DNA from 2 places in the Litoribrevibacter euphylliae genome. Region 1 is predicted to be linked to the other one. Evidence: predicted binding sites of a transcription regulator. Region 1 holds the regulator's gene; the other holds the start of a gene.
The links. The regulator FNR, encoded in region 1, switches genes on or off when oxygen is low (the NO sensors DNR and NnrR bind a similar motif). The targets are predictions, from matches to a motif close to TTGATNTANATCAA.
Positions count from the first base shown of each region.

Region 1 (15,391 bases):
CGCCAAGCCGTGACGACCATGGCTGCCTACGATGACCAGATCTGCATTAATCTCTTTTGCTTTTCTGTGGACTTCTGCATTCACTGAACCTACCACCACATCGGTTTCAACGGCTTCTAATTCGGTTTTATTGATCAATTGCTTAAGGTTGGTTTTCGCGTGATCAATTAACTGTTCCTGAATTTCAACGACGTCAAAGGGAATGTCTCCGCCAAAAGCGAAAGCGAAAGGCTCGATGGTATGTAGAACATGAACTTTTGAACCAAAGGTTTTTACAAAGGTCTTTGCTGGTTCGATGATTTTTTCTGATTCTTCAGAAAGATCTACCGCAAGTAAAATGGTTGAATAGGTGGTCATACTAAACTCCTTTGATTTGAAACCTTGGTGTCAGTTTCACCGGATTATGCGCTTAAACTATGCTCACTGCATAACAGGTTATACTGGGTTAATGGATAATTTCTTAACCTATCGGTAAATAATTTTCGTAGACCATTTCCTTTGTCTATGATCTTATTATTGAAGTAAGTACTTGATCTTTCAACCTTAATAACTAGGGCGTCGATGTTGTTTAATTGGTGTAGGTCAATGTAGTTGAAGAAAGTTTGGTAAGAATGATTTGAATGGGTGAATGAATGCAAGTCTGGATGGTCGGGGTTGGTTTGGCATTTTTGATGATCGTAGGCTCGATCTTATGGATTATGCCTTCGAAACGGGATCGTAGAATCGCGAAACTACGCCAAGCAGCCATATTACGGGGCATTAAAGTTAAGTTGATGAAATATCCCATGATCAATTTATCTGGGCGTGTTGAAGAAGGGGTTATTGATGCCGCAGCCTATGCTTTCAAAGGCATCGATGAAGAAGAAATCACTGCCGGGTGGATGTTAATCAAGAGCTATCAGTCTTCCGCCGAACAAGAGTCTGATAGCGCTGCTCCCGAAGGCTGGGCTTGGTACATAAATCAACAAGCGCTTTCGGATGATATCATGAGTCATGTGGAATCTTTTTTGCGGAAACATTCAGAGCAAGTTCAAGCCCTTTCTGTGATGACTGGGAGTATTACGATTGGGTGGAATGAACAAGGTGATATTTCAGAATTGGATGGTTTTGAACTTTGGGTAAAAGAACTTCGTCAATTATTAACGGTTTATTTTAAACGTCTTAAAGACGAGAGAGTGGAAAATATCGGGGAGTAAAGAATTAAATCTCTTGATCCTCAACTAGAATTATAAATGGAATTACTGGCAAGGAGTGCGATATGCCATCAGAAGTAATTGATTATTCAGTATTGTCGCCAGTCGGCAGCTTGGACGTTCTGTCTATCAAAGAAATTAATAAACTCAGTGGATTAAACAAAGGTAAGCTTTACGAAATGTTTCGGCGTTGTTCGTTGGCTGTAATGAACAGCGGAATTGATAACGACGATATTGAGCAATTGGAAAACCAGTATTTAGACTTTGAAATCAGCATTGTTCCTCAAGCTCGTGGTGCATGTATTGCGGTACAAAATGCCCCAGCAAGAGCCTTTGTTGATGGAAAAATGATCCAAGGGGTGAAGGAAAATTTGTTCTCGGTACTGCGAGACATTATTCATTTAAGTAGCCAGCTGGACTTAGACGCGTTGAATGAAATTGGCTGTGGGCCTATGGTCACCGAAGCTGTTTTTCACACGCTTCGCCAAGCTAATGCGCTACAAGCTCGGGTTGATCCCAATATCATTGTTTGTTGGGGTGGACACTCCATCAGTGAACATGAATACGATTACACTAAGGAAGTGGGTTATCAATTAGGTTTGAGAGGCTTTGATATTTGTACTGGCTGTGGGCCAGGCGCAATGAAGGGGCCAATGAAAGGCGCCAGTGTGGCGCATGTAAAACAGCGGATAAAACACCCTCGCTACATTGGGCTAACCGAGCCGGGCATCATAGCAGCGGAATCACCTAATCCAATCGTAAATGAATTAATTATTCTCCCTGATATCGAAAAACGTTTAGAGGCGTTCGTTAGGTTAGGGCACGGTATTGTGGTCTTTCCTGGTGGTGCTGGCACCGCAGAAGAAATTTTGTATCTGCTTGGTGTCTTAATGGGGAATAAGCACGGTGCTGAGATTCCTGTTTATTTCACTGCTCCGAAAGAGTCGGCGGATTATTTTCAGCAAATAGACGCGTTTATTGGCGATACCTTAGGGCCTGAGGCGCAAGCGCTTTATGAGATCATCATTGATGACCCGGAAAAAGTCGCAATTGAGTTGCGTTCGCGCATGTCTGAAGTGAAGGCAAACCGAAAGGATCGTAAAGATGCATACTATTTTAATTGGATGCTAGAAATCGATTCTATTTTTCAGGAGCCTTTTACTCCAACTCACAAAACCATGTCGGAATTGAGTTTGGATACCGATTTGCCACCGCACATATTGGCCTCTCAATTACGACGAGCGATGTCTGGAATTGTGGCGGGTAATGTAAAGGAGCAGGGGATTTCTGAAATCCATAAGTACGGTCCGTTTAAATTGCACGGTGAATCTAATTTGATGAAGAAGTTGGATACTTTGCTGGCTTCGTTTGTTCATCAAAAACGTATGAAATTACCGGGTAGTAAATACGTACCTTGTTATGAAGTCGTAACGGAACCTGTTACCAGTTAATGATGTAATCACAGAAACCAAAAGGCCCAGCATTTGCTGGGCCTTTTGGTTAATGAAAGAAAATATATTAGCCGACGACTCGCTTGCCACATGCGCTGGCGGTACCGTCTTGAAGGTCTGCCAGTTCGTATAGGCCTGCGATATCAATCAGTTCAATATCACGGCTGCTGTCTAGGAAGCGAATAAGTTCTTTTTGCTGGAACTTACTGAAAATACGGCTAACGGTTTCTACCGCAAGACCAAGGAAGTTACCTAGATCGTTTCTGGACATGGTCAAACGGAAACGAGATGCAGAATAACCACGACGATGGAAACGTTCCGATACAGACACCAAGAAGGTAGCCAAGCGTTGTTCGGATGTTTTCTTACTAAGCAGTAACATCATTTGCTGGTCTTCGGAAATTTCTTGGCTCATGCTCTGAAGAACCTGATCTCTAAGTTCGGGGAGATCATCAGCAAGTGCATCCAAACTGTCGTATGGAATATCACATACCGTGGTTGTCTCTAGTGCAACGGTAGTAATTGGATATTTCTTATTGAATAGTCCGTTAAGGCCAATCATTTCACCGGCAAAATGGAAACCGACAATTTGTTCTTCACCGGACGGGCTGGTAATAAAACTCTTCACGCTGCCTGAACGGATGGCTAGAACTGAGTGAAAATCGTCACCTTGGCGCCATAGGGTCTGACCCTTTTGGTACGGTCGTCCTCGTTTGATGATGGCGTCTAAACGGTCAATGTCTTGTTCGTGAAGTGACAGTGGTAGACAAAGTGAGCTTAGGGAGCAATCCTGGCAGCTAACTGCGGTACCGCATCCTTTGACGCTGGAAAATTTGTTCTGAGGCATAGTTCAGTGTCCGATTAAGTTTGCCAATTTATATCACAGCTTCTCCATTCTTTAAAGCACGTTTATGGTGCGTTTACAGAAAAGTAACCAAAAGGTCAGCATGTGATATGGCTTCGTTCTAACGTGATAAATCCCTACCTTAATAATCTACAGTATAGGTGTTACTAAGTGATGTAGTTTTAAATACTCAGTGGTTCATTTTAGAGTGGTCCATCTCTGAATGATCCATATGAGAGTGATCCTGTTTCCTAGTGTCTGACGACATATCAGTATGATCCATCTGTGAGCGGTTCATACCGGAGTGATCCATTTGAGAGTGATCCATCGTAGAGTGATCTACCTGTGATTCCGTTTGCATGGCACTGTGGTCATGCATCGAATGGCCTTCATGATTACTGGTGTTGCTGGAATCATGATTTTCATGGTCACTATGGTTTGTATGGTCACCGTGGTTTGAATGGCTACTATGGTTCATATGGTTGTTATGGCTCGAATGATCACCGTGACCAAGTAAGTGCTGACTGTTGCCCCAGATAATCCAAGCGCCCATCAGGATCATCATAATGGCAGCAAGATTACGTACGTTTTTATTTCGTATGATGTTGCTTAATTGTGATGCCAGAAGCCCTGTTGCCAGCATTGTCGGTAGAGTACCTAAACCGAATGCAGCCATAACCATCGCCGAACTCGTAGGGGACGCGTTCGCTGAGGCCAAAACAAGCGTGCTATAGACAAGGCCGCAAGGAAGCCATCCCCAGAGTAATCCTAGAAACAGAGACTTTTTAATAGTATCTGCAGGCAAGAAAGGCTTAGTCAGAGGTTGGATGTGTTTCCAAACCCATTGTCCGGGTTTTTCAATTTTTGTGATGGCCCGAGACCAGTCGGCCACATATAGACCCATAAGAATAATAAAAATACCCGCGACTAGGCGGAGAATCATGCCAATGGTGGGGGATAGGTTGGTAAGTAATGAACTCGCTAAACCTACGATCAGTCCGATCAGTGTATAGCTGCTGATTCTGCCTAGATTAAAACTTAGGTTTTTAATGAATCGTTCAACTAAGCTGCCTTGAGAGTTAAGGCCGAATGTGCCGGTAATTCCGCCGCACATACCGATGCAGTGTGCACCGCCAAGTAATCCAATTAAGAAGGCTGCAGTGAATGATAAGGTTTCTACGGTCATAAAGTACGTCTAAATAAGTGCTGTTTGTCGGTGCTTGTTTTAAAAGCAGTGCCTTGAAATTGTGTTACGTGCAAATTTCAAAGCATCTCATTATCTTTATGCGTTAGTTATTTTCTTGGTTATTTGATTCTTGCTTCTTGATTGGTTTTGCGTCATCCGGCATCAGATCTTCGTCATCATCGAAAAGTATCTTATGAGCCGGTGTCTCCATATCGTCAAATTGACCGCTTTTGATATTCCATACCAGTGTGATCACGGCAATAGTTAAAAAGATGATGGATATCGGAATAAGAAAAAGAATACTGTCCACGGAGAACCTCAATCATATATTTCTAAGGCGTAATGCATTCAGCACAACGACTAAAGAGCTTGCTGACATTCCGATTGCAGCAGCCCAAGGGGGGATGTAACCCGTTGCCGCTAATGGCAGGGCGACCAAATTATACACTAATGCCCAAGTTAGATTCTGCTTAATTATTTTTCGGCAATGATTAGCGATCTTGAATGCCTTGTTGATGGCACTAAGTTGGCCATTCATTAAAATCATGTCGGACTTGGTTTTAGCCAAATCTGTGGCTTCGTTCATCGCAATGGAGATACCTGCGGATGCAAGTACTGGAATGTCGTTGATTCCGTCACCGATCATGAGTGTGTGCTTTTGCTCTTGGTGCAGTTTAGATAATTGATCTAACTTTCCTTGAGGGGTAAGGCCTGAATGAATGTCCTCAATGCCTAATTTCTCTGCCATGAATTTAGCTGATTGAGAGCGATCACCGGTGAGCATGTGCACGCCAAGGTTTTCACGCTTTAATTGGTCCAGTGTTTCTTTGGCATCAGAGCGAAGTGTGTCTTGGACTTTAAACAGTGCAATGAGTTGTGTATTGGATGCGAGTACGACCCAGTTATCTTCATCAGGCAATAGCACTTCGTTAAGGTTTGTATGGTTCTGAATAAATTCGCTGTGACCAATGTAATAAGTAGTACCGTCCAGTTCGCCGCTTAAACCGCCGCCGGGAGTGATTTCGACATGTTGAGCCGGATTCGTAGAGGTCGATGAAGATGTAGTTGGAAATGCTCTTGCAATTGGGTGCTCTGATGTAGCTTCCAGACGTGAGGCTAAGCTCAGAGCCTCTTGTTCTGAAATATCGGCCGGAATCTGAACTTCGGCAATGGAGAGCTTGCCTTCTGTTAGTGTTCCAGTTTTGTCGAATAACACATCTGTGGTGGTTGGAAGTGTTTCAAGCACGTGGGTGCTGGTGATAACCAATCCAGAACGCTTTAATGATGAGGTTGCAGCCGTGATGGCTGTCGGTGTGGCTAATGAGAGTGCACATGGGCAGGTGACTACCAGTACGGATAGGGCAATCCAAAAGGCTTTTTCTGGATCAATAAACATCCAGGCTCCCCAAACACTTACCGCTGTAATCAGTACTGCTGCTACGAAGCGGCTGGCAATCGTATCAGCAATGCGGGCAATGCGAGGTTTGGACGATTCAGCCTTGTTCATCAATTCCACCACTAGATTCAGGGTGTTCTGATGTCCGATCGTGGTGATCTCAATTTCTATAGGGTGGTCAAGGCAAACGGTTCCACCCATCACTGAGTCGCCCATACTTTTTCTGACCGGTAGGTACTCACCTGTTAATGCTGACTCATCAATGTCTGCCGTGCCCTCAATGACTTTGGCATCAGACGGAATGGTATGGCCTGCTTTCACCAAGACCTTATCGCCTACTGCAATCTGCTCGGTTGGCGTTACTCGGTATTCGCCCTCTCGATACACGAGTGTGGAGTTGGGCATTAAACCGATTAGGTCGTTGGTGACTTGCGAATTCTGGTGCCGGACCTTCATTTCAAAATAGCGGCCCAACAACAAGAAGAAGGTAAACATACAGACAGAGTCAAAATACACTTCGCCAGCACCATTAAATGTGGCCCAAATACTGGCAGAATAAGCCAGGGCAATGGCAATAGACACTGGTACATCCATGGTAAGGTGTTTGGTCTTTAAGTCGCGAACAGCTGCGTTGAAGAACGGGAAGGCGGAGTAGATAACAACGGGGGTCGTTAGAAAGAGGCTGGCCCAACGGATGAAGGCTTCATAGGAGCTGTCGATACCAGTGTAATGACCAAAATAGAGTGCGTTGGCCATCATCATGACCTGCATCATACCGATACCGGCAATACCAAGGCGGATTAATGCGGTATGACTTTCTTTCTGTTGTTCCTGTGCAGCACGATTGGCTTTCCAGGGTTCTGCATGATAGCCAATAGCATCAATCGCAAAGAACAAATCGCTAAGCTTTAGTGTATTGGTGTCCCAGGTGATGGTTGCTCTGTGGGTACTGAGATTGACGCGAACATCCTCAATACCGGAGATGCGCTCCAAGTGTTTTTCAATCAACCACACACAGGCAGCACAGGTGATGCCTTTTATGAGTAGAGTGGCTGATGCGAGATTGTCTTCATAGGAGCAGAATTTTTGCTGAACACTTGGCTCATCATAGAGCGCGTATTTTTCTTGTTGATCTGATAGGTCACTGGCCTGTTCGGCTTTTTCCGTTCGGAATTGATAATAATTTTCCAGGCCTGCCCCTGAGATGGTAAGCGCCACGGCTTGGCAGCCTATGCAACAAAAGGCTCTTGACTGATCATCAATGTCAGATGTGATATCCAGGTTTTCAGGAATGGACTCCCCGCAGTGATAACAACTTTGGCTTTGCATAGTTTAAATCTGCTGATAGATGCAGAGTTAGCTCTGCTCTGGATATAACCCATTGGGACTACAAACGTCGTTGATGTCTTAGCCCCAATGAGGTGCTTATTGGGTTGAATTTATTGAGCCGAAATAGTCGCTTGGCTGGTGACGTCGAAATGAAGTTCACCTTTTAGAACCCAAGATGAGTTTTGCAACTCCTGAAGGCGTACATAACGCTTGCCGTCCATGTCATCAGCTACCTGACCCGCATAGCGACCGTTACCTTGATGAGTCAGAACTACTTTTTGGTCTTTGTCTTTAATGATTGGATGAATAAGCTCAAGCAGGAGATTGTTTGGCAATTGTTCCAGTTCACTGTCAAATAGAACCGTCATTTCTCCAGAAGCTTTATCAACGCTAATATTCGCTTGAGTGCTTAGGTTTTTTGCATGTTCTTCTTTTTCAATTCGTTCGTTAATCGTAAGGCCTTCTTTAGAATATTCATCGGTGACCAATCCATCTTGGATTTGGAATGAAATATTCAACATTGTCAGGCCAAGGACAACGGATAGAATAAGAGGGGTTAGTGTGATCCATAGCCAAGGCTGGTTCCAGTTTCCTTGGTTTTCGTTCTGTTCTGTCATGTAAGTAATTGCTCTTTGACTAATTCTATGGGGAGCTGGCCTAGATTAGCCAGCTGCTCATGTAGTTATGATACCTCTGGTGAGAAACTATCTGCGATGTCGAGGGCCCATAAAGCGGCTCTCGGATTCGGCAGTAATTGTTTCGTCACTGTCTGCGACTACATTGAAATAAATTGGTTCACTGCGAGACGCTAAATTTTGGGCAGGAACCACAACACTAACAGGAACCTGGCTGATTTCACCTGATTGAAGGTGGATCTTAGTGTCTCCAATAATGATTAAGTCTTCAAAACCAGACGCCGACAATATATAGGTTTCCGCGTGTTGAGACTTGTTCATTATGCGAATGTTGTAACTGTTTTCAATGTCACCTTTAAAGTTCTCACGGAAGAGGTTCGCACCTCGTCCACGGTCTACTTCTAAGTCCACAGGGATTAAGGTGAACAGATTGTACATCAGAGCGCTGAACATCACGATAAGTGCAACGATATATCCGATAAATCTTGGTCGAAGTAATTTCCACTCGTTGCCTTTGAGCTGGTGTTCACTGGTATAGCTGATGAGGCCTCTGTCATATCCGACTTTGTCCATTACGCTATCGCAGGCTTCGATGCATTTTGCACAGGCAATACATTCGTATTGAAGGCCATCCCGAATATCAATGCCCACTGGACAAACTTGAACGCACAGCGAGCAGTCAACACAGTCACCTAATCCCAGCTCTTTTGGATCGGCACTTTTCTTACGAGGGCCACGATTTTCACCGCGTTCTTCATCATAAGAAACAATAAGCGTGTCTTTATCAAACATGACGGCTTGGAAGCGAGCGTAGGGACACATATAAATACAGACTTGTTCCCGTAGCCAGCCCGCATTTAGATATGTCATCAAAGTAAAGAAACCTAGCCAAAAATAGGCTGTATTACCTGCATTGAAGGTGAAAATATCAATGACTAACTGGCGAATCGGAGTGAAGTAGCCAATGAAAGTAATTGCTGTGGCTAAAGCAAAGGCTAACCACAAGGCATGTTTGGTAAGACGTAATGCTAGCTTTTTAGGGCTGAATGGTTGCTTGTCGAGTTTTATGCGTGCATTCCGATCACCTTCAACTTGTTTTTCTATCCACATAAAAATGAATGTCCAAACGGTTTGAGGGCAGGTGTAGCCACACCATATCCGACCTGCAAACATGGTGATGGCGAAGAGTCCGAAGGCGCAGATGACAAGAAGCATAGAAAGAAGCATCAAATCTTGAGGCCAAAGCGTGATGCTAAAAATATTAAACTGACGGTTGGGGATGTCCCATAGAACGGCTTGGTGACCATTCCAGTTGAGCCACGATGTGCCAAAAAATACTACGAACAAAAGCCATCCACCCATTTTTCTAAATTTGGTGAATTGGCCGGTAATGGCGCGAACTTGGATTTTATCTCGGCTTTTGATGGCTTGGTCGCCCGTGAACATCTCAGCTGAGTTAGGTTCGACTTCAGGTGACGCTATATTTTTAGTTGGGATCTTATCGCCCATAGCAGCCTCTTAGCTAATCATTACTTTGTGCGTGGGTATTATCTTTATCTGCCTTTTGAATGTATAGGCCAAAAACAAAAAATGCGGCTGAAAAGCCGCATTTTTTACCAACTAAATGATGCAAATCATTTGTTGGATAGGCTGTAGATGTACGCCGAAAGGATGTGAACTTTTTGCTCGCCAAGAAGGTCTTGGTGAGCAGGCATCACACCTGTACGTCCGTTACGAATGGTGTGTTTAACACGCTGTAACGTACCGCCGTATAGCCAAGTGTTATCAGTTAGGTTAGGTGCACCTAGTAGTTCGTTGCCTTTACCGTCCTGACCGTGACAAGCAGCACAGTTAGCGTATAGTTCTTTACCACGCGCTGCCGCTTCTTGATCAGCTTCTTCACGACCACTTAGGGTAAGAACGTAATTCGCTACATCGTTCACACCGTCTTCACCTAGGCTTTCACCCCAGGCAGGCATCAGACCTTGACGGCCACTCATGATAGTAGTTTTGATCGTCTCACCTGCACCACCATACAACCAATCGTTATCGGTTAGGTTAGGGAAGCCATAGCCACCACGAGCATCCTGACCGTGACATACTGCACAGTTGTTCAAGAACAGACGACGACCGATTTTTACTGCTTCTTCGTTTTGCGAAAGTTGCTCAACAGGAACAGCTGCGTGTTTTTCGAAGATAGGGCCGTATTTTTCTTGGTGTGCTTGTTGATCTGCTTCAAGGCGTGACAGGTTTGTGATACCTGATAGACCTTGAGAGTTACCCATTGGGTAAATTGCAAGATAACCTAGACCCCAGAAAATCGTACCGTAGAACAACCATAGCCACCATTTCGGCATTGGATTGTCGTATTCTTCAATACCATCAAAGGTATGATGCATTTTACGATCCGGAGAGTCCGAACCTTTAATACGCTTTGCGAAGTGCAGCAGATAAAGGAAGCTTAGGATCAAGCCAACACTGATGATCCAAGTCCATAAGCTCCAGAATCCTGTGAGCACATTTTCTTCTGCCATGATTTACTCCTGATTCTTCTTGTCAGAAGAGGCTAGATCTTCTTCATCTTTATCTGCGAAAGGAAGATTAGCCGCCTCATCAAATGGTTTTTTGCGTCGTGAACTGAAGGTCCAAATAATGATGCCGGTGAATACTACAGCCATTGTAATTGTGGCTAGACCTCTTAAATCATTAACATCCATCAGTTCATTCCCCGTATGAATTAAAAATTAACGGTTGCAAATTAACGCTTATCTTTAAGTGCTGTACCCAGGTTTTGAAGATAAGCAACAACTGCATCAATCTCGCGTTTGCCGCGTACTTCAGCGCGAGCGTTGTCGATTTGCTCGTCTGTGTACGGAACGCCTAGAGTGCGAAGTGCTGCTAATTTCTTACCTGTGTCGTCACCTGTTAGTTTATTTTCAAACAACCATGGGAAAGCAGGCATGTTTGAATCAGGTACTACGTCACGTGGGTTGTAAAGGTGAGCACGGTGCCATTCGTCACTGTACTTACCACCAACACGGTGAAGATCAGGACCAGTACGCTTAGAACCCCATAGATGTGGGTGATCGTAAACATACTCGCCGGCGACAGAGTAGTGACCATAGCGCTCAACTTCTGCACGCAGAGGACGAACCATCTGAGTGTGACATACGTTACAACCTTCACGGATGTAGATGTCTTTACCTTCTTGTTGAAGGGCAGTAAGCGGCTTAAGGCCTTCTACAGGTTCTGTAGTCTGCTTTGCGAAGAACAAAGGAACGATTTCAACAAGAGCACCGAAGCTGATACCGATCAAAGAAAGAACGATCATCAGGCCGATATTCTTCTCGACTGTTTCGTGTTGCATATTCTACTCCTTGCTCCTGATTATGCCGTTTGAGCTTGAGCAGCTGTTGCTTGCTCAGTCTTAGCTTGACGGATTGTGCGATAGAAGTTGTATGCCATGACAAACATACCGCTCAAGAACACCGCACCACCTAATATACGCATGCCGTAACCGAACTTGCTGTATACCACACTGTCTACGAAGCTGAACTTCAAGGTGCCGTCTACGTCAACAGCTTTCCACATTAGACCTTGACCGATACCGTTGATCCACATCGCAACGATGTAAAGTACTGTACCGATGGTTGCCAACCAGAAGTGAAGGTTGATCGCACCTGTGCTGAACATTTCCTTACGGCCATATAGACGAGGAAGCATGTGATAAAGAGCACCGATAGATACCATTGCTACCCAGCCAAGCGCACCTGAGTGTACGTGACCTACAGTCCAGTCCGTGTTATGTGAAAGCGCGTTCACAGACTTGATTGACATCATTGGACCTTCGAAAGTAGACATACCGTAGAAAGAAAGAGAAACAACTAGGAAACGAAGAATAGGGTCGTTACGTAGTTTGTGCCATGCACCAGACAGCGTCATCATACCGTTGATCATACCACCCCAAGAAGGAGCAAGAAGGATCACAGACATTACCATACCTACGTTTTGAGCCCACTCAGGAAGTGCAGAGTAGTGAAGGTGGTGAGCACCTGCCCAGATATAGATAGAAATTAGAGCCCAGAAGTGAACTACTGATAGACGATATGAGTAGATTGGACGCTCTGCTTGTTTAGGTACGAAGTAGTACATGATGCCAAGGAAACCAGCAGTTAGGAAGAAGCCTACTGCGTTGTGGCCGTACCACCATTGAACCATTGCATCTACCGCACCAGCATATACGTAGTAAGACTTCCAAAGACTAACTGGAAGCTGCATGCTGTTACCGATGTGAAGAACTGCAACTGTCAGAATAAAGGCAACATAGAACCAGTTAGCTACATAAATGTGCTTGGTTTTACGGTTGCGAATAGTGCCGATAAATACAACAGCGTATGAAATCCATACCAATGCAATTAGGATATCGATAGGCCACTCAAGCTCAGCGTATTCGTGGGAAGAAGTGAAACCTAACGGTAGCGTAATAGCGGCTGCTACGATCACTGCTTGCCAACCCCAGAATGTGAATTTCACAAGAGGTTCAAACGCTAAGCGTGTCTGACATGTACGTTGTACAACGTAGTATGACGTTGCAAACAAGGCACAACCACCGAATGCAAAGATTACGGCGTTAGTATGAAGAGGGCGAAGACGACCAAAATGCGTCCATGGCAGATTCAGGTTTAGTTCAGGAAATAGAAGTTGCGATGCAATTAATACACCGACTCCCATGCCGACAATACCCCATATCACGGTCATGATAGCGAACTGGCGCACAACCCCATAATTGTAGGTTGGGTGTTCGAAGGTAGACTGATTCGCAGTAGCACTCATATCAGTTTCCAGGCTTAGTTAGTTATGGTTTATGAAATCGCGCGCAAGTATGCGTAAATCCCGCATACAATGCAAACGATGGTTTGAATTATATGGATTCTTCAATTAGAAATGAATCTGTGTATGCCTATTAACCCTATGATCTATGTCAGTATTTTGAGTGTTAATGGTAAAAATGGCTAAACAGAGTTTAGAACAAGCTAGGAGAAGTATGGAATTTCTAACAACAAAAGCTAGAAATGAAGACACCGGAATAACCTTTGTGTTTGCACATGGTGCTGGTGCACCGATGGATTCGGATTTCATGAATGACGTATCTGAGTTATTTGCTGATCAGGGAATTACTGTTGTCCGTTTTGAATTTCCTTATATGCAAAAGCGTCGTGAAACGGGTAAGAAGCGACCACCAGATCGTGCGCCTAAACTGTTGGCTTGTTGGCAGGAAGCATTGGCGCAATTGACTTCTACATATTCCTCCATCTTTATTGGCGGGAAGTCTATGGGTGGGCGTATGGCGACGATGCTTGCTGCCGACCCTGAGGTTCATGCTCAACAGTTACCTATAAAAGGCTGCGCGTGCTTTGGTTACCCTTATCATGCACCGGGTAAACCAGAGAAAGTTCGTAATGAGCACTTTAATGATGTGTTTGTACCGATCTTGATTCTTCAAGGTGATCGGGATGCCTTTGGTGCTAAAGAGGAAGTGTCGAATTATCAAGTTTTCGAAAAGGTATCGCATCATTGGCTCAACGACGGAAATCATGATTTGAAACCAAGAAAGGTCTCAGGAACAACGCATGAAGCCAATTTGCAGGAAGCTGTAAAAGTTGCAGCAGAATGGATGAAGCAAATGCAGTAGCGGTTTGATAGCTTGATGATGAATATTGTTTGAAGAGAACCTCATGCTTGAGTCTTAAGGTTCAAGCATGAGAAATAAAGTCCGCTGTTTCTTGGGTAAGGGGCTTTTTAATCGAATTGATTAAGCAACTGCCTTTGGTCATTCGCCAGTTTCTTAAGGGACTCACTGATGTTAGATGATTTATCCATCGCACGAAGTGTATCCGTACTGTGCTCCATAACCTGATTGATTTTGTTTTGAATGACGCCCGTTTGTTGCGATTGTTGTTCTGTAAAAGCAGAGATCTCTTCTGACATTAATTTGATTTCATCGACGGATGCTTGGATGTCTTGAAGTGCTTGGCCCGCCTCAGTTACTTGATCGACGCCGGTTTCAGTGGTCTCTTTGCTACTTTGCATGGTACTGACGGCGTCTCTCGCTTCTGATGTAAGCAGCTCGATGATGTCGTTAATTTGATCGGTTGATTCTTGAGTCTTCATCGCCAATGAACGAACTTCATCTGCTACCACGGCAAAGCCTCGACCTTGTTCGCCAGCACGTGCCGCTTCAATAGCGGCATTTAAGGCTAGTAAGTTGGTTTGATCGGCAATGCCTTTAATAACATTTACAAAATTACTGATTTCTTCACAGCGTTTGGCAAGTTGGTCGACGGTTTTTTCGGCTTTATCCACAGATTGAGACGATTCACGAATCGTTTCAATGGTTTCTTTAATGATGTAATTGCCTTTATCACTCAATTCATGAGCTTTCTGGGTCAACTCTCGAGAATTCTCAAGCTTTTGGAAAATAGAGTTGATGCCTTCCAGAATGTCCGTGGTTTCACCCAAAACATCGGCCAGTTCTGCTTGTTGCTTATGAATCTTTTTCTGAGTTTCTTGGGTGGAGACATAGCTCTCATTCACTGCGGAGGTTAACTCCGTTGAACTAAGGTCAATGCGTTTAACAACGGTTTCCAGGCGAAAATTGGCCGCTTTTAAATGAAGGGCCAGTTCATTGGCTTTGTGAGGTGCACCTAGGTACATGTATTGGATGAAGTCGGAGTTGGCATTATTGGACGCGTCAGGTAGTGCAAGCTTAAGTTGTCGTTTAAACACTTTTCCTGAAACTATACATCCCGCTAAAGCCAGCGGAAGACTCGCAAGCCAGCCGAAAAAGTCGTGACCTAATAATGCTGCAGTGAAGAGAATAAAGCAGATTGTGTATTCTAGAAATTCTGAAAAACGCGCATAGAAAGGTACCGGGGACTTTTCGGAGTTGAGTCGCTGGTACACTTCTTCCGTGCGTTGTATTTGTTCTGTCGAGGCCTTTCGTCTTACCGATTCATATCCCGTGATTTGCCCCTTCTCTTTGATTGGGCTGACATACGCATCGACCCAATAATGATCACCGGATTTTGCCCTGTTTTTCACAATGCCCATCCATGATTTTCCGGCTTTTAAGTGTTGCCAAAGGTCAGCAAAAACGGCTTGCGGTACATCGGGGTGTCGAACGAGGTTGTGGGCCTGACCTAATAGCTCGTCTTTTGAAAAACCAGCCAGTTCGATGAAGTCTTCATTGACGTCGGTAATAACTCCTTTTTCTGTAGTGACCGAAACAATTTCATGCCGGTCTTCCACAGGAATGTTTTTGTTGGTTACGGGTAGATTCTTTCTCATAATCGGGTCT
Region 1 is NZ_JBHRSZ010000004.1:311,410-326,800, forward strand. Features, by position in the region: gene ACFOEK_RS08870 (universal stress protein) at 1-357, opposite strand, end outside; gene ACFOEK_RS08875 (hypothetical protein) at 633-1,196, shown strand; gene ppnN (nucleotide 5'-monophosphate nucleosidase PpnN) at 1,259-2,644, shown strand; gene fnr (fumarate/nitrate reduction transcriptional regulator Fnr) at 2,712-3,491, opposite strand; gene ACFOEK_RS08890 (sulfite exporter TauE/SafE family protein) at 3,679-4,674, opposite strand; gene ccoS (cbb3-type cytochrome oxidase assembly protein CcoS) at 4,778-4,984, opposite strand; gene ACFOEK_RS08900 (heavy metal translocating P-type ATPase) at 4,997-7,399, opposite strand; gene ACFOEK_RS08905 (FixH family protein) at 7,510-8,016, opposite strand; gene ccoG (cytochrome c oxidase accessory protein CcoG) at 8,104-9,543, opposite strand; gene ccoP (cytochrome-c oxidase, cbb3-type subunit III) at 9,669-10,568, opposite strand; gene ACFOEK_RS08920 (cbb3-type cytochrome oxidase subunit 3) at 10,572-10,751, opposite strand; gene ccoO (cytochrome-c oxidase, cbb3-type subunit II) at 10,793-11,401, opposite strand; gene ccoN (cytochrome-c oxidase, cbb3-type subunit I) at 11,422-12,867, opposite strand; gene ACFOEK_RS08935 (alpha/beta family hydrolase) at 13,079-13,726, shown strand; gene ACFOEK_RS08940 (methyl-accepting chemotaxis protein) at 13,834-15,381, opposite strand.

Region 2 (15,391 bases), on a different contig from region 1:
TCCTATGAACAAGCCTGTGAGCGCGGTGGCATGGTGGACTTTGGCGAGTTACTGCTGCGTTCTCATGAGCTTTGGTTAAAACGCCCGGATGTATTGGCTCATTATCAGAAGCGGTTCAGCAACATTCTGGTGGACGAATTTCAGGACACCAACACCATCCAATACGCTTGGTTGCGTGTGTTAGCGGGCCAAAACGTTCATTTAACGGCGGTTGGGGATGACGATCAGTCCATTTACGGTTGGCGTGGTGCCAAGATCGAAAACATTCGCCAATTCCAGACCGACTTTGCCGGCTCGGATGTCATCCGCCTGGAGCAAAACTACCGGTCTACTGGCAATATTCTGAACGCCGCCAATGCGGTGATCGAGAACAACCCGGATCGTCTTGGCAAGAAGCTGTGGACGGACGATGGTGAAGGCGAGTTGATTGACCTCTACGAAGCCTTTAACGAACAAGAAGAAGCGCGTTTTATTACTGAGCGCATCGACGAATATCAGGCCGATGGTCATCGTCTGGATGAAATTGCCATTCTTTACCGTTCGAATGCGCAATCGCGAGTACTGGAAGAATCTTTATTGCGCTCCGGTACTCCGTACCGTATTTATGGCGGTCAGCGTTTCTACGATCGCTTGGAAATCCGTAATGCCATGGCGTATTTGAGACTGCTGTCTAATCGTCATGATGATCCCGCCTTTGACCGAGTATTGAATGTCCCCGCGCGAGGCATTGGCAATAAAACCGCGGAGCAGATTCGTGATTTTGCCCGTCAGCAAAATGTGTCTCTATGGCATGCGGCCAATGAAATGTTATCGCTGAAACTGTTATCGGCTCGGGCGGCGAACGCCTTGGATGGTTTTATTCAGCTGATTGATCAGATGTCGCAACACACCGACGGCTTACCACTTGATGAGATTGTGAGCCAAGTGGTTGAGCGCAGTGGCTTGATCGAACACCACCTTAAAGAAAAGGGCGAAGCCGGTCGCAGTCGTGTGGAAAACATGCAGGAGCTGGCCAGTGCCGCCAAGCAATTCCGTAATGAAACCGAACATTCCTCTGAGCTGGTGGCTTTCCTCGACAGCGCCGCACTGGATGCCGGTGATACGCAAGCCAGCGAATACGAATCGGCGGTGCAAATGATGACTTTGCACTCAGCGAAAGGCTTGGAGTTCCCATTGGTGTTTATGGTGGGTATGGAAGAAGGTTTGTTCCCGCATAAGATGTCGGCCGATGAGCCGGGCCGTTTGGAAGAAGAGCGCCGTTTGGCTTATGTTGGCATTACTCGTGCCATGAGTAAGTTGGTACTTACTTATGCGGAGAGCCGACGGCTGCATGGCAAAGAAAACTTCAATCGCTTATCGCGGTTTGTGAATGAGATTCCGAGCGAATACGTACATGAGCTACGAGTGAAAACGCCGATTACCAAGCCTGCCGCTTCTGGGCTAGGCTTGTCGGCCGGACAACCGGATTCGACCTTGATTCCGCTAGGGCAACGGGTCTATCACGAGATCTTTGGTGAAGGCATTGTATTGAACTGCGAAGGTCGTGGTGGAAATGCTCGTGTTCAGGTAAATTTTAGCGACGAAGGCAGTAAGTGGCTGATGTTGGCCTATGCTAATCTTCAGCTACTTTAGGAATTCTGAAATAAAAATAACGAATATAGAGACAAGGAGAAGCGTATGAAACGTCGTGATCTATTAACGGCGGCAGGTATTGGTGCCGCTGCAGTAGCGTTGTCAGGCTGTCAGAAGCAAGAATGTGATGAGCAGGCTGCAGCAACTACGTCCGAGAAACAAACCTTCGAGTGGAAGTTAGTGACTTCCTGGCCAAAGAACTTTCCTGGTTTGGGCATGGCACCGGAACGTTTGTCGAAGCTGGTAGATACCATGTCTAACGGACGTTTAAAGATCAAAGTCTATGGTGCTGGTGAGTTAGTGCCTGCATTGGAAGTGTTTGATGCCGTTTCTCGTGGAACCGCGCAAATGGGGCACAGTGGTGCTTATTACTGGAAAGGTAAAGTGCCTGCGGCGCAGTTCTTTACTTCCGTGCCTTACGGTTTGACTGCGCAAGAAATCAACGCCTGGATCAATTACGGTGGCGGCCAGGAGTTGTGGGAAGAAATCTACGCAGAGCATGATGTTTATCCGCTTCCTGGTGGTAATACCGGTGTGCAAATGGCCGGTTGGTTCAATAAAGAAATTAACTCCATTGAGGATCTGAAAGGTCTGAAAATGCGTATTCCGGGCTTGGGCGGTGAAGTACTTAAGCGCGTTGGTGGTACGCCGGTTAATATCCCAGGCGGCGAGTTATTCACAGCCCTGCAAACGGGGGCAATTGATGCCACAGAGTGGGTTGGCCCGTACAACGATTTGGCGTTTGGTTTTTATAAAGCGGCGAAATTCTGTTATTACCCAGGCTGGCACGAGCCAGGTTCTATGATGGAGTTCTCCATTAACAAAACTGCGCTGAATGGTTTGCCTGCTGATCTTCAGGAAATCCTGAAAGTAGCGACTAAAGCCATCAACCAAGATATGTTGGATGAGTACACGGCGCGTAACAATGCGGCATTAAGCGAGTTGGTGAACAAGCATAATGTGGAAGTTCGTCGTCTACCGGACGAGGTCTTGGCAGTGTTGAAGACAACCTCCGATGAGGTGGTTTCTGAAGTGGCGAAAACGGATCCTCTAACCCAGAAGGTGTTTGATTCGTTCATTGCCTTCCGTGACGGGGTTAGCAATTGGCATGCATTGTCTGAACAAGCCTACATCAATGCACGTTCCGGTTCTTAAGTTATAGACTTGCAGGAAAGCAGAAGGCGATCGTCGGGCATTTCTAGTCCCAGATCGCCTTTTTTTGGGCTAATTTATGGGGATGAACTACCCTTAAATTGCCTTCATAACCCATTAAGGATGATGTGATGAATACTCTTTTACGTTTAGGTGCAGTGGTATTTGCCTTCTGTACTGTGTGGTCTTCTTCAGTGCTTGCGGATACGTTGACCGGTACTTTGGTCTCTCAATGGATCAAAAGCCAACCTGCGGTGGAAGCTTTTGGTGATAAACACGAGTCCACACTTTCCCCGTATGATGCCAACATTGAAAAGCAAGGTTCGTTAAGCGATGCCTTTAAACAAGGTGTTGTGGCTCTCAAGAAAACCGGCTTGTACGGTGAGTTTGAAGATGTCATTGAGGGCTATGGCTTTGATTCGCCGGAGCAATGGTCTCAGGTGGGCTCTCAAATCATGATGGCTTATATGGCGTTGGAAATGAAGAAACAAGGCCCGCAAATGCAGCAAATGATGGAGCAAATGCAGGCGATGATGAACAACGACCAAATTCCCGCCGAGCAAAAACAAATGATGATGAATGCGATGAAACAAAGCAAAAACATGTATGAATCATCGAAAGATGTGCCTCAGGCGGACATTGATGCGATCACCCCATATTTGCCGCAACTGCAGAACCTGGGTGAAGATTCTGAACCGGCCATGCAGTAGATCTTGATTGTGCCGTAGTTCGTGACTGTAAGTCTTGGACCGTAGGCTCGGATAACCTGCTTGAATAAAAAAAGGGATCGCTTGTGATGGCGATCCCTTTTTATGTGACTTAACTCGAACGAATCAAATGACTTTTGAGAAGCGTTGTTGCAACTCTGGGTTCATGTGCGCATCAAATGCCATACAAATGGAGCGAATTAATAACCGCCCTGGTTGCATGATCTGCAATTGATCTTCGCCCAAATCTACCATGCCGTCTTCCGCAAAGTGCGCTAGTGAGGCTAATTCCTTGGCAAAGTACTCTTTGAAATTGATGTCGTATTTTTCTTCAAACTGGGTGTAATCGAGCTTGTATTGGCAAGCCAGGGTCATGATCAGTTCTTTACGCAACTCGTCGTCTTCATTGAGCTGATACCCTTTTTCCGTTGGCAAAATGTCTTGCGCCAGGAAGTTTTGATACAGCTTCAGGCCTTTGGAGTTTTGACTGTACAAGCCTTGCACCAAGCTGATCGACGACGAACCTAAGCCCACCAAATCCAGTTCATTGTGCGTGGAGTAGCCTTGGAAGTTACGTTGTAACGTGCCCGAGCGCTGTGCCACACAAAGCTCGTCGTCGGCTTTGGCGAAGTGATCCATGCCGATGTAGACATAACCAGCTTCCATCAACTTACGAATGGTTAAGTGCAATAAATCCAATTTCGTTGCGCTGCTTGGAATGGCGTCTGCATCAATGAGCTTTTGCGCTTTGAAGCGATCCGGCAAGTGCGCGTAGTTGAAAACGGCAATCCGGTCTGGATTGAGCTCCACCACCTGATCCAAGGTTTTGGCGAAGGTGTCGGTGGATTGATACGGCAAGCCGTAAATCAAATCGAAACTGATTGACTGATAACCACACCCTCTGGCCGCCTGAACAATTTCATCCACTTCTTCATAGGTTTGAACGCGATTGATGGCGTCCTGTACTTTTGGATCGAAGTCCTGAATGCCCATGCTGATACGGTTAATACCGAGCTTGCGGTAATGGGAGACTTGTTCTGTGGTCAAGGTTCTTGGGTCAACTTCGATGGAGTATTCGCCGGTACGGGTCATGTCCAGATCGAAGTACTTCTCCAGATAGCTGATCACTTGCTGGAACTGTTCTTTGGTCAGGTAGTTCGGCGTGCCGCCACCGAAGTGCAACTGATGTACGGGGCGATGCTTGAACGACGGACTGGTGATTTCCATTTCCTGTTTCAGTGCCGCAATATAAGGATCGGCCTTTTCTTTCTGTTGTGTCACGATCTTATTGCAGCCGCAATAAAAACACAGGCGTTCACAAAACGGGATGTGCACGTACAAGGAAATCGGGTCGGTAACGTCCTTGCATTGCGCTGCATGATTTAGGAATTGATCGTGCTTGATCGGAGTAAAACTCAAGGCCGTTGGATACGAGGTATATCTCGGGCCTTTCCCTTCATAGCGACGAATCATGTCATCGTCCCAATGAAAGTTAGAGAAATCAGTTGATAGTTCTGTCATAGCCCGTAGCCTCACCACATATTATGTACGGTTAATTGTAGTGAGGCGGGACTAAGGCGTTTTGATATGTATCAACGACTGAGTAAGTTTAGAAACTGTGATGCCTTAAAGGAACGACAAATACTGATTCAGCTTGCTTGTGGATAAGTTTGCCGGGTTCATACGATCGGCGATGCGCAGCGCTACGGACAGCTCATCCAGGGCTTTCTTCTCGTCGTCCGTCAGTTTCTCTGCATCGTCACTGTTCAGATAATTGGCCAGCTCGGCATTGACCGAAGAAATATCCTTTGCCAACTCACTTGGATTAGAACCATCGAGATTGTTCAGAATGGCACCAGAACGCTTCAAAATGTCGATCAATGAGTCACTGCTATCAATCAGTTTGACACGATCTGAAATGATGCTGAGGTTGTTCGAGATATTTTCTAGGTTCTTAGGCAATTCTGAATCGGCAATGCGGCCGCCCAGATTCTCGGCCTCTGATTGAGAGATAAAGCCGTAATCGTACAAACGTTGAATGAAATCGCCAGTAATACGCAAACTGCCCGGCCCGTTCGGGAAAAATTCTTCATTCAGTTTCTGAATCTTCTGCGCGCGTGTGGATAACTTGATATCGTCCTGATTATTTGCATCTTGCTTTTGCTCTGTTGCCGAGTTCGTTCCTGTGGACGTCGCAGCGCTGTTGGAGCTGTTGGTGTTGTTCACCAAATTGTTATTGAGTTGAATGGCCATGGCAAATCCTTGCAGTCTGAGCACATAAAATAAGTAGGTTTGAGACCCAGAAGCATTTTGTGTGCCGAGATCTAGGAAATTGATCGATTCACTTCCAAGATCCGCGCTTTTTGGTAATACTCCCCAGCGGGAAATTCATCGGATGACGTTACATGGAACAGTCCTTGGTACAGTTAATTGATTATTTTCGTCGTTGTTATCGGGCCGATAACTACGGTATTTCGATCAGTGATGTCACAAAAATTGCGGGCTCGCGGCAATTAGTGATCGAAGGGAATGACGAACTGGCCTGTGGTGACTTACCGAAACTGCCGTTAGTGGACGACAAAGTTGAGCCATTGGTGGCTCAGGTTGAGAAATACCAGAAAGAACGTTTGTTGGTCTACGGCTGCTTCTTTGTTCAGGGCAAGGTCAGCAGCACCGGGTTCTCGGCGTCCCGAACTCTGAATTCGCCCTTGATTTACTTTCCCGCGCGTATTTCAGCAGAAGACAGCACTTATTATCTTTCCATTGATCACTCGGATTTACGCATCAATCGCCCTTTATTACGGCAATTATTGAAACCGGAACTGGACAGTGCTGCGCTCGAAACCTTTCCATCGATGACTTGGCCGATTGCCATTGAGGATGTAGCACTGTTATCCAAGTGGCTCAGAGACAACACCGTTGTTGTCGAGAGTGAGGAAGTCGGGCGCTGGCCGAGACTGCAAAGCTTATCGACAGAAGTGTCCAAGACGGTGTCAATCGTCAGTGCCTGTTCGTTGATTTTGGCCGAACGCTCCAAAGGGTCACGAGGGGTGTTGCATGAGCTGAATCAGTTGGTGAATACGAATTACCTGTCACCGGCGTTGTCTAGTTTATTGGGCGGGCAGCCTGCAGAGTTTCTGGCAAAAGCCAGTGAACCGGATTTGATACCCGGATTGCTCAGTCAGCCGCAATTAACCGCGTTGAACAATGCGGCCGCTGAAACGGTCAGCCTGATTTCCGGACCACCGGGGACCGGAAAAAGTTACACCATTGCTGCAGTTGCTATTGATCGCATGTTACATGGTGAGTCGGTGCTGGTGGTGTCGAAGAGCGAGCAGGCGATTAATGTGGTCGGTGAGAAGCTGCTTGATGCGTTTAATCTGAAACAAGGCTATGTGCATACGCCGGAGCGTAACTTCCAAAAATCGATGAAAGAGTATTTGGACGGGGTGCTGTCGATGGGGGTGACCCCGAAAGACAACCCAGAAGAAGTAAAGCAAGCGTTAACCAAGGTGAGACATACCTTGGATCAGGCATCTCATGCGTTTCAACGCAAACTGCGCTTGTCTCGTTGGATCAGCTCACACTTAGCACAGACCTCCGGTGATTGGTGGCGGACGTTAACTCGACCTTTGTTACAGTGGCTAAGCGGCTGGTCATCGCCTTCGGCATTATGGCAATACCCGCATCAGGTTGGGCAATTACAAGCCGAACGCGAAGCTTTATGTGCCCAATACATTAATGCTTACCGGGAACAGCAGTTACAGGGCTTGTTAGACAATAAGCGAGGTGAGCTGTCGAAGTTTCTACAAGCGTTGAAAGCGAGAAATTCAAAGACGCAAAAAGAACGCTTCGATCAAACAGATTTTGACACCGTATTGGATGCCTTTCCGATCTGGTTGGTGAATGTTAATGAATTGAATAATGTGTTGCCGCTACGGCCGGACATGTTCGATGTGGTGATTTTCGATGAAGCCACACAATGCGACATGGCGACGGCGATTCCTGCGTTACAACGGGCCAAACGCGCGGTGATTGTGGGGGATGGCAAGCAATTACGGCATGTCTCCTTCGTATCGAGGCGAGAGCAGCAGGCGTTGTTTGAGTTCTGTCAGCTCGATCCGGCGTTGGAGCAGCAATACAGTTATCGAGACCAGTCGGTGTTGGATATCGCATCCGATGCCATTCAAAGCCAGAAAGCGGTGTGCCTGTTGGACGAATATTACCGGGGCAAGGCCGATTTAATTTCTTTCAGTAACGCCCATTTCTATCAGGATCGTTTAAAGGTGATGCGCAGTCGTCCGGGCGAATTGATTGAACCGGCACTGGGTTTCACCAAAGTCGACGGTGAGCGGGCGCGTACCGGTAGGAACAGCGAAGAGACACAGCGCATTCTGCAACACATTCAATCGGTGATTGAGGAATGTGCGGATGCACTGTTGAAGCCGAGCATCGGAGTTTTGTCGCCGTTTCGTGAACAAGCTCAGTTTCTGGAGAAAGAGATTCTAGCTTCCTTATCGGACGACACCATTCAAGCGCATAAATTGCGGATCGACACGCCTTATGGTTTTCAAGGTGAGGAGCGTGACCTGATGCTGTTGTCGATGGCCATTGATGATCGTTCAGGGCGAGCGTCGGCGTATCTCAATCGTGAGGACATGTTTAACGTGGCGGTGACGCGCGCCAAAGAACGGATGCAGGTGTTCTATTCGGTTGACCCTAAACAGTTATCCACAGACAACCTGTTCCGTCGTTACTTGGAACACAATCATCTGCCAAACGCCAACATTGAAAGTGATGAAGCGCGCTGCGAGTTCGCCAATTCGCTGGCCCAGTCGTTGTCTTCATCCGGTTATCAATGCTGGTTAGGGTTTGAGATTGCCGGGGTGGAAATTGATGTGCTTTGTCAGAAAGATGGGCGCTTACTTGGGGTGGACTTGATTGGCTTCCCTGGCGATTTTCAGGACTTTTACGATGTGGATACTTACAAGAGTTTGTTCCGCTCGGGCATCAGTGTCTTGCCTATGCCGTACAGTGCCTGGCTTCAAGATCAACATGGCTGCCTCAATTGCATCGACGAGTATTTTTCACAAAGCCTCTAGTGGGGTTCCTTGCCAGGTGATGTTTCTCGTTGAGCTTTTTAGCTCGTTAACTGTGTCTGTGTCCAAAACTGTCACACTTTGAACAGGGTACTTTGGCAGCGTTCATGGCACCATTAGTTCGGTACAAACAAGAGTGTTGTGTAAAGAAAAGCGCAGTATAAACAAGATTGAACGATTATGGATAACTTTGCATTGGATACGCCGGCCTATCGACTATTGCTGGTGGAAGACGATCAGGAATTAGCGGGCTTAATCCGAGAGTTTCTGATAAAGAGTGGCTTCGAGGTCGAGCACCTAAGTAATGGTGCCGAAGCGGCGGAGTACATTCTTCAACAGCAACCGGATCTGGTGATCTTGGATGTGATGTTGCCTGGGCTTTCCGGGATGGAAGTATGTAAGCGCGTTCGGCCTTCTTTCTTACAACCCATTCTGATGCTGACGGCGCTGGATGAAGACATGGATCAAATGCTCGGGCTTGAGCTCGGCGCGGATGATTATGTGATTAAGCCAGTAAAGCCGAGATTGTTGTTGTCGCGAATTCGTGCCTTGTTACGTCGTGTGGAGACGGATCGTCAAATGGCACAAGCCACGTCACATACAAGTAGTCACCAAGCTTCGGCAAGCGCATCGCCGATAACTTCTTCCCACTCGGATTGTTTGGTGATTGATCTCAGTGCCCGTTCGGTGGTGTGTTGTCAGTCGCTGGTTACTCTGACCACAGCGGAATTTGATCTCCTGGTATTGTTGGCGGAACATCAGGGCGAAATCGTCTCTCGTGATGACATTGTTCGTAACTTACGAGGCTTTGATTATGACGGCTTGGACCGTTCCATCGACCGTCGTATCTCGCGGGTACGAAAGAAGTTGGGTGATGATTCTTCTGAGCCAAACATCATTAAAACCATTCGCGGTAAAGGTTACCTGTTAAGCCTGCCGGTGGAGATGTGCTAGTGATTAAAGCCTTTTTTCGTATCTGGATTCTGGTCTTTATTCCCTTAGGGTTCTTATTGTTCTCGGAATCCATGAATCCGATCAAAATGATGAATCACTGGTTTGTTTCGGATCGAGTTAACGAAACCTTTAAAGGTACTTTTTACCTGATCGAACAGCGCTTGGCCGCGCTGCCTGAAGAACAGTGGCAGGCGGAGATTCATGCCTTGGCCGATTACTTTGGCTATGAGCTGTATTTATTGTCTCAAGAGCAAATTCAGCAGGCGGAGCAGGATGCCTCTCAAGCACAGGTCGGGGTGGTCTTGAGTGAGGATAACCAAACCGCTTTATTAGCCTTGCCGCCGAACGAAACCTTGTTGATCTTGGCGGATAATGACAGCGATGTCTTGGTGAAACGGCTTGATGCTTCTTCCTGGTGGCTCTATATGATGCTGGATGAATCGGAGTATCTCGACACCTTGAACCAGAGTCGAGGCACTTTGCATTTGTTGATGGCGCGTTTTCAAGAAACGGATTCGTCCTATTGGCCGGTGTTGATTGCTCAACTGCAGCCGGAATTTGGTTTTGAGCTGGCTGTTTCACCCTTGAGCCAGTTAGGGCTTTCCCCTGAGCATCACCGCCAGTTGCTGGAACAGGGCATTGCATGGTCGCTGAAGGAGGACGCATCAACCGTCATTTATCAGCGCTTACCTGATCAACATACTGTTGAAGACCCGATGATTTTAGTGGCTGATCGCATTCCGTTACCGGGGCCAGAATTAACCATTCTGGCGCTGGCCTTGATCATTTTGGTGGGCAGCATCAGTTTGGGCATCTTCCTGTTTATCTTCGTGCTATGGCGAGAATTGAATCGTCTAAAAGCGGCGACGTCGGAATTTGGAAAGGGCAATTTGCAGCATCGGGCGGAAGTGAAGAAAGGCTCGATGATTTCAGAGTTGTCTCAGACTTATAATCGTATGGCCGATCAAATTGAAGGCATGATTCAAAGTCAGCGGGAACTCACTAATGCCATGGCTCATGATCTGCGTACGCCTTTGTCTCGGGTGAGTTTCGCCTTTGAAATGTTGCAGTCGGCGGATACCACAGAAGAAGAGCAAGCGCGTTATCGTCAAAGCATTGCGTCTGGCATTGATACTCTGGATCACCTGATTCAGCAGATTCTGGCCTTGTCTCGCTACAGCCGGGTGGCCGATATTACTCAGTTTCGTGAGGTTGCTTTTGCAAAGCTGTTGGAGCAAGAAATTGTACAGAGCCGTATTGAACATCCGCAACTTAGCTTTGATTTGAGTGTAGCGCCAGAACTGAGTGATCAACTCATCAAGCTCGATGCCAGAGCCATGGTTAGGTTGGTGAACAACCTGCTGGCCAATGCCTGCCGGTTTGCGGCGTCCAACATTCGCGTAACTCTGACAGTTGAAGGAAACTCTTATCTTCTGAACGTGGACGATGATGGTCCGGGCATTCCTGAAAGTGAGCGTTATGCGGTGTTTGAACCCTTTAAACAACTCAATAACGAGCAGCGTGAAGTTTCAAAAGAACATGGTCTGGGGTTAGCCATCGTCCAGCAAATTATCTATTGGCATCAAGGGCAAGTGTGGGCGGAGGAAAGCGATCTAGGTGGCGCGCGTTTCTGCGTTCGTTGGCCCATATTGTGCCCATGACACCTCACATTATCCTTTTGGGAGCGTTGAGCTTCATTAAACGCTCTTGTCACATTCTGTCCATTAATTGCGGCTTTTGTCCCAAAAAGGCTACAGACCACAAGCCTGTGAATCGTCATCATCACCTTGAATAGCGTAATCGAATAAGCGCTTTAGCAAGCAAGGAGAATAGAATGAAAACGGTAAGTATGATGAAGGTGTTTAAAAAGCCACAATGGATGAGGAAAGACGTAGGGCCGTTCTGGTTATCGGCGCAGTGTTTTAATGGACTGTGTTTCAATGCACTGTGTTTTAGTGGGTTGCTGGGGATGGGTTCAGTGGTTCATGCAGATACCATGGATATGTCGTCGAATGACGCACAACTATCCTTGGGCGCCTCGGCAGGTGTGCTTGGCGTTGGGGTGACGGCAACCGGAACGACCGATTGGCATGTGAAAAGCGGTGACCGTATTCAATGGCGTGCGATGATCAGTGGTATGGATCTGGAAGTGGACGATGGTGATATCGAGTTTTCGGACATTGAATACGAAGATACGGATTATTCGATTACGGCGATGCAGTTAGGCCTCGATTGGTATCCAATCGCATCACAAGGTTGGACGGGCGATATCTTTTTCTCTGGCGGTTTGATGTATGTGGATACGGACTTTACTGCTAACGCCGACATGGATAAGCGCTTCAGCGTTGGTTCTACCACCGTTAATCCTGGTGACATTGATGCACTGGAAACCGAGGTTGAATCCAGCGGTGTGTTGCCATACATCAGCTTGGGCTGGGGCAACAAGATTACCGGTGAAGTAGGCTTCGACTTTATGGTGGAGCTCGGGTTGGCTTATCAGTTGAATGATCCGGATGTGAAGCTGGTGGCGGTTGATCCTACCGGGCATTTAAGCGCTGGCGATTTGGATGACGAGGCTCGTGACATTGAAGATGAAGCCGGTGGCGTTCAAGCGTTTGGCACCATCACCGTGGCGTATCATTTTTAACTCGTACCGCTTAATTTGTACTGTTTCTTACGTTGTAACTGCCTTTAGTAGTGTTTTTTGTGCCAAAAGTAAAACGCTCCCAATGGAACAAGACCATGGGAGCGTTTTTACATATCAAAAAATTCTAGAGAGTCTCTGAACAAATCCCTAGTTACCATACACCTGTTCTGGTAACCAAGTGGCCAATTCCGGCCAAATTGCCAAGCCTATCAACAGCAGTAATTGAATGATGATGAAGGGGATTACGCCCTTATACATATCTGAAGTGGCCACCGATTTCGGTGCGACGCCGCGTAAATAAAACAGCGCGAAACCAAACGGCGGCGTAAGGAAAGAGGTCTGTAGGTTGATGGCGATCATAATGCCTAACCACACTGGATCTAAGCCCATCGCCAACAGAATTGGCGCGACGATCGGTACGACTACAAAGGTAATCTCGATGAAGTCGAGAATGAAGCCCAACAGGAAGATCACCAGCATCACCACCAACATCGCGCCTAAGGGCCCGCCTGGAATGTCGTTAAAGACCGATTGAATCAGTTCTTCACCCCCAAAGCCTCGGAACACTAAAGAGAAGATGGCCGCGCCAATGAAGATCATGAACACCATGCAGGTGACTTGCGTGGTCTGCTGGCAGACATCGCGCAGGGTTTCCAGATTAAGCTGTCTGCGCAGTGTTGCTAACAATGTTGCACCAAAAGCCCCCACAGCAGCCGCTTCGGTCGGTGTTGCAACTCCGGCAATGATCGAGCCCAATACAGCGATGATCAGTAACAATGGTGGAATCAAGCCGAATAGGATGATTAAGCCAAGATGATCGTGTTTGCTTTGTGCAATCAGTTCTTCGCGTTTCACTGCTGGTGCTGCGTTGGGTTTGAACAGCGCCACACAATAGATGTATAAGCCATACAGCAATACCAGAATCAAACCGGGGATGATGGCACCAACGAATAGATCACCCACCGAGACAGTTTTTGGTGAGAAGATGCCCATGCTTAGCTGGGCTTGTTGATAAGCACTGGACAGTACATCGCCAAGAATTACGAGTGCAATGGATGGCGGGATAATCTGACCCAGAGTGCCGGTGGCACAGATCGCCCCCGTGGCCAGTTTCGGGCTATAGCCTTGTTTGATCATGGTCGGTAATGAAATCAGCCCCATGGTGACGACAGTAGCACCAACAATGCCGGTGCTGGCTGCCATCAGCATACCTACTACGGTCACTGAAATACCTAAACCGCCAGGCCAACGGCCGAAAAGAATGGACATGCTTTCCAGCAAATCTTCGGCGATTTTCGACTTTTGAAGCATCACGCCCATGAAGACGAAGAATGGCACCGCCATTAAGGTCTGGTTACTCATTAGGCCGAATAACCGGTTCGGTAGGGCCTCTAAGAATGCGGGATCAAAGGTGCCGGTTAGAATGCCGATGCCGGCAAAAGCGAGGGCGATACCGCCCAGGGTAAAGGCCACCGGAAAGCCAAGCATCAATACTAGGCAAATACAGATGAACATGATCAGAGGCATGAATTCCATTATTTAGCCTCCTTCTGTGCGTGTGGATTAAGCAGTAATGCTAAACAACGACAGATCTCCGCAATACCTTGCAAAATCACTGTAAAGACCATACCGAGAATCATTGATTTGAGTAGATAAACGAAGGGTAAGCCTCCGGCTTCTTGGGATTTCTCCTGCATCGACCAGGAAAAACTGATGTATTCCCAACTGATGGCGCCGATAAAAATCATCATCGGCAGTAATAGAAAGGTACAGCCGAAGAGATTCACCAAGGCTTGCTTTCGTTCTGTCATTTCCCGGTAGAGGATATCAACCCGAACGTGTTCATTGGCTTTAAAGGTGTAACCGGCTCCAAGCAGGAACACGATAGCGTGTAGATAAAGAACCGATTCCTGCAGAAAAATAAGGTTGAAATTCAAGGCGTATCGCAATACCACCAGACTGAACATAACTAAGGTCATGACCAAGGTCAGCCAGGATACGGTGCGACCGATGAAGTCGGTAACCGACGACAGCCGATGATGAAGGGCTGTGAATACTTCGTACATAGGGAAAATCCAACGGAAACGTTATTTTTTGCAAGCATTATAGGGAAGCTGCTAATGAAGTGATAGAAGCGCTGTTTTCTGACTAATAAATAATCATGGCAAAAGTGACAAACTCGACTTTACTGTAACATTGCTGTCATAAACCGCTTGTATCTTGACCGTCATCAAATAGTTATTGAACTAAGTATTAATAAATTTTCCTACTTATATTGGAGAGTAGTTATGAAAATGAAGAAGGTTTTCGCAGCAGTTTCTCTGTTTGCCGCTGCTACTTTCGGTGGTCAAGCAGTTGCAGGCGCTAAAGTAGACGCAGACATCCCAGCATACTCAAAAACGTCTGGTGTCTCTGGTAACTTCAGCTCTATGGGTTCTGACACTTTGGCAAACCTAATGACACTTTGGGCAGAAGACTTCAAACGTTTCTATCCAAACGTGAACATCCAGATTCAAGCAGCAGGTTCTTCTACTGCGCCTCCAGCACTGACTGCTGGTACCTCTAACTTCGGTCCTATGTCTCGTAAGATGAAAGACAAAGAAGTTGAAGCGTTCGAAAAGAAATTTGGTTATAAGCCAACGGCTATCCCGGTAGCGATCGATGCGCTAGCGGTATATGTAAACAAAGATAACCCAATCAAGGGTATGACTATTGCTCAAGTAGACGCAATCTTCTCCAACACTCGTAAGTGTAAGAACCCGACGGAAATCAACACTTGGGGTCAAGCTGGCCTGAACGGTGAATGGACTAACCGTGACATCCAATTGTTCGGTCGTAACTCTGCATCAGGTACTTACGGTTACTTCAAGAAAAAAGCACTTTGTAAAGGTGACTACAAGTCGAGCGTAAACGAGCAACCAGGTTCTTCTTCAGTAGTTACGGGTGTTTCTGAGTCTATCAACGGTATTGGTTACTCAGGTATCGGTTACAAAACGTCAAGCGTTCGTGCGCTACCACTAGCGAAGAAAGAAGGTCAAGCGTTCGTTGAAGCGACACCAGACAACGCTGTAAACAAAACGTACCCGCTTTCACGTTTCCTATACGTTTACGTGAACAAAGCGCCTAACAAAGCTCTGTCTCCAATGGAAGCTGAGTTCTTGAAAATGGTGCTTTCTAAGCAAGGTCAAGAGATCGTAATC
Region 2 is NZ_JBHRSZ010000007.1:472,129-487,519, forward strand. Features, by position in the region: gene uvrD (DNA helicase II) at 1-1,632, shown strand, start outside; gene ACFOEK_RS17315 (TRAP transporter substrate-binding protein) at 1,678-2,787, shown strand; gene ACFOEK_RS17320 (hypothetical protein) at 2,916-3,494, shown strand; gene hemN (oxygen-independent coproporphyrinogen III oxidase) at 3,618-5,012, opposite strand; gene ACFOEK_RS17330 (hypothetical protein) at 5,118-5,744, opposite strand; gene ACFOEK_RS17335 (DEAD/DEAH box helicase) at 5,897-8,593, shown strand; gene ACFOEK_RS17340 (response regulator) at 8,771-9,544, shown strand; gene ACFOEK_RS17345 (ATP-binding protein) at 9,544-11,205, shown strand; gene ACFOEK_RS17350 (hypothetical protein) at 11,379-12,191, shown strand; gene ACFOEK_RS17355 (TRAP transporter large permease) at 12,339-13,730, opposite strand; gene ACFOEK_RS17360 (TRAP transporter small permease subunit) at 13,727-14,257, opposite strand; gene ACFOEK_RS17365 (PstS family phosphate ABC transporter substrate-binding protein) at 14,480-15,391, shown strand, end outside.
Region 2: the regulator FNR is predicted to act here: its motif matches at 5,074-5,087, upstream of hemN (oxygen-independent coproporphyrinogen III oxidase).